Linked DNA regions of Hyphomicrobium denitrificans ATCC 51888. The protein of the gene in region 1 binds, or shares a complex with, the protein of each later gene. Links are inferred from orthologs where the notes say so. Each region holds a gene or a part of one and is shown on either strand. Other genes may lie near its edges.

Region 1 (4,794 bases):
GCAAACAAAAAGGCGCGGCGAGTATCAGAGCCAAGAGCGGAGCACAGGCGAGCGCCGGACGCGTTTCCGCAAGCTCTGGATCGGCGCTCAACTATGCGGCGCTTGTCCGCGCGCGCGTCGCGGGACGAAGACCTGGAGGCAATGGCGGGCGTGGCACCGTTGTTGTCGCGTTCAGCGTTTCGCGTGCGGGGGCGCTGAACTCGGCGCGTATCGCGCGCTCTTCCGGCAATTTGAGTTTGGACAGCAGCGTGCTGGCGGCGGTGCGAGGCGCCAGTCCGTTTCCGCCGCCGCCGGCTACCGCCATTTTGAGTTTTTCCATGCCGTTCTATTTCAAATGAACGGCGGGCTGCGTTTGTGATGGCTTTCAGAAGGATCGCTCTCGCCATTGAGAGCGAAGAAAAAAAGGAGACTGCGATGATGAAATCTGTACGAGACGATGAAATGGCGATGAAATTCGTCACTCCGATGTTGTGGGTCGCGCTCATTGCTGCATTGAGTGTCGGCGGCAGCTACGTCTATGCCTGCGCCGCTCCATTCGCAGCAGTTGGCGCGCTGGCGGCACGCAAGATGGATCGTGCGACCGGTTTGACGCTCGTTCTTCTGGCGTGGAGCGCAAACCAGATCGTCGGCTATGGCCTTCTCGATTATCCGCAGACGGCAAATTCGTTTGCCTGGGGCGGCGCGATCGGCCTGGGTGCCGTTGCAGCACTCTTCGCAGCGCGCGTCGTCGGCAATTTCGGCTGGAGCAATGTCGTTGCGACTGTCGCCAGCTTCGCCAGCGCGTTTATCGCATATGAGGGCACGCTGTATCTGGCGAGCTTTGGGCTCGGTGGCTCCGACGCCTTCTCGTTCGACATCGTATCGCGCATCCTGGTCATCAACGCCGTCGCGTTCACGGCTATTCTCGCGCTTTATGCCGTGGTCGGACTATTGAAGACGGGCCGCGAGAAAGCCATCGCTGTGCGCGCGTAAGGCCGCGAAAATTCGGAACGCCGCGGGATGATTGTTATTCCGCGGCGGCCGAGTTTTGTAACAAGGATTCAAAATCCCTCCGCCAGATTTCCGTGCCGCTTCGGATTGCTTCATATACGGCTGCGCCGGCAGCTTCGCCGATGGCGGTATGCATTCCGGCGTAGCGGGCCTCCGCTTCGGCACGCGGCGCGGCGACAACGATGCAATCGGTTCCAGTTCCGGTTATCGCGATGCCGTTTCGTTGCACGCCGCTATCGAGAATGGCGGTTGTGCGAGCCATCGCGACGATCGAGACGAGTTCAATAAATGCGCCGGATGAGAGCGGCTGATCGACGTGCAGCAGCGTGTTGATGGTTCCCATCAGCGGTTTTTCGGATTGCCGGTGGCCGACGCGCTCGCCATTGGAGAGCCCCACGGTCGCGAGACAACTTGCGGTGATTTCCTCGACGGTTTTGCGCACGCAATCATGCTGAGCAACGGTGCGAGACGTTATAAGCGCAACTGCATCGGGGATGCCGCGGTCTGCAAGCCTGTCCGCAACGAGTTGCTCGGGGTCTACTCCTGGTGGCAGTTCGGCGTTTCGCACTTCGATCCAGGCAACCTTCGACGCTGTCTGAAATCCCGGCCGGTTGATGGACCAGCTCAGCATGTTCTGCGGCGTTGAAAAGGATGCGAGCAGGAGCCTTGGCTCCAGCGTCATGAAAAATGGCAGGGTCATTTGGATTTGATACCGGGCGGCAAATGCGAACGCTAGTGCCTGCCGCCGCGCAACTGAAAAATCTAGTCCGATTGCGAAAGTTGCAAATCGAGCTGCGCGTCGTCGTTGGATGAGAAGTTTGAAACGGACACGCCGACGAGTCTGATTCCGATCGCGACCGGATAGATCGATCGGACCAATGCGAGGCTGGTTTCGTGCAGCAGTTCGCGCGACGTGATCGGCCGCGATGCCGTGCGGCTGCGCGTGACGATGCGGAAATCGGCGTATTTGATTTTCACGGTGGCGGTCGCGCCGAAGCTTTGGTTCTTTTCGCACCACGCCCAGACGTCGTCGGCCATCTCGAGAACGCCAGCTTCGATTTCGGCCGGTATCACGCGATCTTCGGAAAAAGTCGTTTCGCTTCCCGACGATTTGCGCGGCCGGTTGGGCTCGACGGGCCGGTCGTCCTCGCCGCGCGCGATCGCGTAATACCAGGCTCCTGATTTTCCGAACTGCCGCTGGAGGAACTCGATCGATTGGGAGCGCAGATCGGCGCCCGTCTGAATGCCGAGCGCATTCATCTTGGCGGCCGTCACGGGGCCGATGCCGTGAAATTTCTTGACGGGAAGCGTCGCGATGAATTCGGCGCCGCGCTGGGGCGGGATGACGTACTGGCCGTTGGGCTTGCGCATGTCGGACGCGAGCTTGGCGAGGAACTTGTTATAGGACACGCCGGCTGAGGCCGTCAGACCTGTTTCAGAGAGAATGCACGCGCGGATTTCGGTAGCGGTGTCGGACGCGGTCGGGAGGCCGCGCGGGTTCGCGGTCACGTCGAGATAGGCTTCGTCGAGCGATAGCGGTTCGATGACGTCCGTGTATCGCGCGAAGATTGCGCGGATTTGCTGCGAGACGGCGCGATAGGCGTCGAACCGGGGCTGCACGAAGATCAGCTCGGGGCATTGGCGAATAGCGGTCGTCGACGGCATGGCGGATCGCACGCCGAACGCCCGGGCTTCATAGCTGGCCGCGGCGACGACACCACGTTTCGCGCCATAGCCGACGGCGAGAGCCTTGCCGCGAAGTTCCGGGTTGTCGCGCTGTTCAACGGATGCGTAAAAGGCATCCATGTCGACATGAATGATTTTGCGGGTTGGAACGTCGGCCATGACGAAGCCTAGCACGGCAATTTTCGGATTTCGATTGCGGGCGGAAGGTGCGCAGCTTTGGCGCGGAGGCGGGAGAAATTGACAGTTCTCGCAGACGGCATCTGTTCTAAAGATTATACATGTAACCCGATAAGGCTGTCGTATGTTTAGACAGCTGGATTGCGACGATGCGGTTCAAGGTGAGGTCAACATATGCTTCAAGCCTGGATGTCGTACGGCTTCATCGTTCTGCTGGCGATCGGCGTGCTTGCGTACATTCTATGGCGCAGGCGCGGTGTGCTTCTGGCCTTAGCTGCGATCGTTGTCGGTCTTCCGCTCTGGTTCGTGTGGGAATATGCGCGTCCGACATGGACGACGGGCGTCGTGACCGGAACGGAAGTCCGGCGTAGCGAGGCTGATGCGCAGGGCAATACCAGCGACATCCGGTATGTCTATATCCGCAATCAGTCGGACCGGGGCCTCGAGCTCGTCAATGAAGACTCCTGGTGGTGGCTGAAGCGCAATAGCGAGCGCGTCTTCAACGATGCCAAGACGGCAGAGCTTCGCAAATCCGAAGTGACCGTGATGTGGAACCGGTGGCGGTCGACACTCTTCTCATTCTATCCGAATGTGATTGCGATCGGCTCCGCAGGCTATTGGCCGTTCTGGTCGTTCAGGGTCGTCGTTTTCTACGGCCTCTCGGTGCTGCTCTGGCTTGGGTACTTCGTCGGCTTCATGCGGCTCGGGCGCTGGGGAGCTTCATCGGCTGCTTCGTCGCCTGTCCAAGGCTCCGACCCAGCCTAAGTTTGTATAGCGCCATGCCTTCAGCGGGGCTCGACAAAGAAGAGAAAGTCGCCTAGAACAAAGAGAGAACAATTAGGCGATCTTTTTATTCTGGCCATGTCTTTCCCCTTGGATTCCTTACTGAATGCATCCTTTTCCCTTCGCGAAGTCATCGCGGGGCCGGGGCATGCGGGGGCTGCTCTTGGCTTCGGTTTGGCGCTCGCAATGCAGGGAAGGGCTGCGGCGCGTCCGGCCGGTCTGTTGTGGGTGCGGGAAGCCGCCGCCGTGGCGGAAGCCGGAGGCGTCTATGGTCCGGGGCTCAACACACTCGGGCTCTCTCCCGACACTTGCATCGTCGTGGAAGCGCGATCTCTTATCGATGGGCTGCGCGCCACTCTCGAAGGTGCGCGGTGCGCCGCGTTGCATGCCGTTGTTCTGGAAACGGTCGCGCCCATCGATCTGACGGCGAGCCGAAGATTGAAACTCGCCTCTGAAAAATCCGGTGTCGAGATCGTGCTCATCCGGCACGGGGGCCGGGTCACGCCGAATGCCGCGCAAGTGCGTTGGCGTGTGCAGGGCGCGCCTCTCATGGACCCGGATGGCAGACGGCCGCCGACCTTCGAGGCAGTCGTGCTGAAAAGCTCGTCGGGTCTCGATGGGAGAAGTTGTATCGTGGAGTGGGATCATGAGCGGCAATGCTTCTCGCAGACGGTATCTCAGTCTGTGGATGCCGTTCCTGTCGTCGGATCGCTGGCAGCGTGAGACTGGAAGCGGCACCGATCTGCCGCGAGTTTTCGTTGCCAAGGTCAAAGGCGTTTCGCAACTGTCCGCTGTCGATGCGCGGGCTCTGGCGGCGGGCTTGCGAACCGGAATGGCTCTGGCCGATGCGCGCGCACGTCTGCCGCGATTGCATGCGGTTGCCGCCGATCCATCGGCCGACGGCGCTTTCATCGCGCACCTTGGCGATCTGGCGCTGGCTTTCACGCCCTCGGTTGCGTTGGACCCGCCGAACGGGCTCGCGCTCGATATCACGGGATGCAGTCATCTCTTTGCGGGAGAAGCCATGCTCGCCGCGCGACTGCAAAAGGCTTTGTGCGCGGCCGGCGTCTCCGTCGTGAGACTCGCCGTCGCGCCGACACCCGACATGGCGCGTGCGTTGGCGCGTTTTTCTCCCGCCAATCCGTGCTTTGCCGAGGA
Region 2 (2,812 bases), 770 kb from region 1 along the record:
GAACGGCCGCGAACTCGAAGGCGCGATCACGCGGCTTTACGCGACGTGGCAGTACATGCGCACGCCGATCACGCTCGACATCGCCGAGACCGTGATCCGCGATCTCGTGCAGAACCTCGAGCCGCGGCGCATCAAGATCGAGGACATCCTGCGCATCATTTCGCGCCATTACGGTGTATCGAAGGGTGATCTCTTGTCCCAGCGGCGGCACCGGTCCGTCGTCTGGCCGCGCCAGATCGGCATGTACCTCGCGAAGCACCTGACGGCCCGCTCGCTCCCTGAGATCGGGCGCCGCTTCGGTGGCCGCGATCACACGACGGTGTTGCATGCAATCCGGAAGATCGAGGGCGAAATCACGAAGAACCCGCATCTCGGCGATGAGCTCGAGGAACTGAAGCGGCTGCTCAACCATTGATCCGGCGCTGATCACACGCTGATCAAGATACCGATCGCGGCGGCCCCACGCCGCGAGTTCAACGGAGTGAGGCCGGTCCTTCCAAGCCCTCGGGAGGCCGGCCTTGCTGTTTTTGGCGCTTTGGCATGATTTGTAACGCTAAAAGGCCGCCTAGCTTGTACATCTTGGCTTGAAAAATGGGGCCCATTCGGCTCTGATCGCCACCCGTGGGCGATTCCGGTGCCAAGCCAAGTCTGGCCGCTTCCGGGCGGCTACAACATCCTTCGCGCGTGATCGTCACCGGCGGCGTGCCGATGCCGCCGCGTCACGCGCTCCCGAAATCAGAACTGAGGACAGACATGCGTCTCGAGATTGAACGTGGGGAACTCTTGAAGGCGCTGAGCCATGTCACAAGTGTCGTCGAGCGGCGGACGACCATTCCCATTCTTTCAAACATCATGCTGAAGGCATCCGGCGAGACGCTGATGTTCAAGGCGACGGACCTCGAACGCGAAGTGAGCGAGAGCGTCGGCGCGAAGGTTTCGACGCCCGGCACGCTGACGGTTCCGGCGCACGTGCTGCACGACATCGTGCGCAAGCTGCCCGACGGCGCCGAGATCGAGATGAAGCGCGACGGCGAAAAGGAGCGCCTGACCATCACGTCGGGGCATTCGCGCTTCAGCCTGCAGACGCTGTCGGCGGAAGATTTTCCGGACCTCGCCGTCGGCGAGATCGGACATGAATTCACGATCGAGGCCGGTGACCTGAAACGGCTGATCGACAAAACGCGGTTCGCGATCTCGACGGAAGAGACGCGCTATTATCTCAACGGCATCTTCCTGCACCCGGCGGAGACGGCCGGCGTAAAGACGTTGCGCGCGGTTGCGACGGACGGGCATCGTCTGGCGCAGGTCGAGCTTCCGTTGCCGAAGGGCGCGGAAGGCATGCCGGGCGTCATCGTTCCGAGGAAGACGGTGCACGAGCTTGCGCGGCTTCTCGAAGATTCGAGCGCGAAGGTGAATGTCGGTGTTTCGCAGACGAAAGTCCGGTTCGAGATCGGGCCGGTGGTGCTGACGTCGAAGCTGATCGACGGCACGTTCCCGGACTACAGCCGCGTCATTCCGCACAACAACGATAAAGAAATGAAAGTGCCGAACGCGTCGTTCAAGAGCGCCGTTGATCGCGTGTCGACGATCGCGAGCGAGCGCGGGCGGGCGGTGAAGCTCAACGTCGCGAAGGACAAGCTGATCCTGACGGTGAACAATCCGGAAGGCGGCAGCGCGACGGAGGAAATTCCGGTCGGCTACAGCGCTGGGCCGCTGGAGATCGGGTTCAACGCGCGCTATCTGCTCGACATCGCCGATCAGCTTGAAAGCGAAGACGCGCGGTTTCTGCTCGCCGATCCCGGCTCGCCGACCATGGTTCGCGATGGCGGCGACGGCAACGCGCTTTACGTTCTTATGCCGATGCGGGTTTAGGTCAGTTGTGGGATTCCCCTCCCCTCGACGGGGAGGGGTTAGGGGTGGGGTGACGGCGAGATCAATCGGGATTGAAACTCAATTGGTCAACGATCGTGCTCGTGTGCTTCGGAATAATGCTACGGCTGCGGAGCGAAGGCTTTGGTATCGGCTGCGGCAACTGAGGGCGTCAGGGCAGAAGTTTCGCAGACAAGTTCCGATCGATCACTTCATTGTCGATTTTGCCTGCTTGTCGCACCGCCTAATCGTTGAAGTCGATGGCGCGACACACTCCGCTGAAGCTGAGATTGCGAGCGACGTCCATCGTCAGCGCTATCTTGAAAGCCAAGGATTCATGGTGCTGCGCTTCAACAATATGGACGTCGCAACAAACATCGACGGCGTGATGGAAAGTATTGTCGGCGTTCTCAGCACTTTGGCAAGGGAAGCTTCCCCCACCCCTAACCCCTCCCCGCAAGGGGGAGGGGAATTGCTGCCGGCGCGTGGGAAGTGAGTGTGGGACGCGAATACTCGAACGCACTCTGGGTTGAGCGGCTGCAGCTCACGAATTTCCGCAGCTATGCGGCGGCAAATGTTGCGACGGATGCCGGGCCGCAGGTGATCGTCGGGGCGAACGGGTCGGGCAAGACCAATCTTCTTGAAGCGCTGTCGTTGTTGTCGCCGGGGCAAGGGCTCAGGCGCGTGCCGTTCAGCGATCTCGTGCGGTCTGGCGGCGACGGTGGTTTCGCGGTTGCGGCGCGTGCGCATACGCTTGCGGGTGCGACGGATATCGGAACGGGATTGCGTGCGACGACGGTGCGGTCTCTCTCGGGAGATGACGATCTTCTCTCCTCTCCTTCGACGGGGAGGGGTCAAGATCCAGGCGGGGTCTCCGATCGATCGCGCGTCGATACCCCCGCCCCTAACCCCTCCCCGCAAGGGGGAGGGGAACCGTTCGGAT

Evidence for each region.
Region 2: the proteins of dinB (region 1) and dnaN are in contact, whole or in part, in a solved structure (PDB 1OK7), measured with the Escherichia coli proteins. The link is inferred for Hyphomicrobium denitrificans ATCC 51888 from one-to-one orthologs.

The regions. Positions count from the first base shown.
Region 1 is NC_014313.1:773,203-777,996, forward strand. What follows is about bases 795-3,688. They hold dinB (DNA polymerase IV), read right to left. Parts: upstream 2,836-3,688; coding sequence 1,753-2,835; downstream 795-1,752. Other genes in these bases: HDEN_RS03650 (hypothetical protein), read left to right, coding at 795-972; HDEN_RS03655 (adenosylcobinamide amidohydrolase), read right to left, coding at 1,007-1,690; HDEN_RS03665 (DUF1523 family protein), read left to right, coding at 3,028-3,618. Also shown: cell envelope integrity protein TolA, read left to right, coding at 1-338; more of HDEN_RS03650, read left to right, coding at 418-794; HDEN_RS03670 (hypothetical protein), read left to right, coding at 3,823-4,359; HDEN_RS03675 (Y-family DNA polymerase), read left to right, coding at 4,283-4,794. UniProt on the Escherichia coli protein: Poorly processive, error-prone DNA polymerase involved in translesion repair and untargeted mutagenesis. Copies undamaged DNA at stalled replication forks, which arise in vivo from mismatched or misaligned primer ends.
Region 2 is NC_014313.1:1,727-4,538, forward strand. It holds dnaN (DNA polymerase III subunit beta), read left to right. Parts: upstream 1-753; coding sequence 754-1,872; downstream 1,873-2,812. Other genes in the region: dnaA (chromosomal replication initiator protein DnaA), read left to right, coding at 1-415; HDEN_RS00025 (endonuclease domain-containing protein), read left to right, coding at 1,922-2,365; HDEN_RS00030 (DNA replication/repair protein RecF), read left to right, coding at 2,368-2,812. UniProt on the Escherichia coli protein: Confers DNA tethering and processivity to DNA polymerases and other proteins. Acts as a clamp, forming a ring around DNA (a reaction catalyzed by the clamp-loading complex) which diffuses in an ATP-independent manner freely and bidirectionally along dsDNA.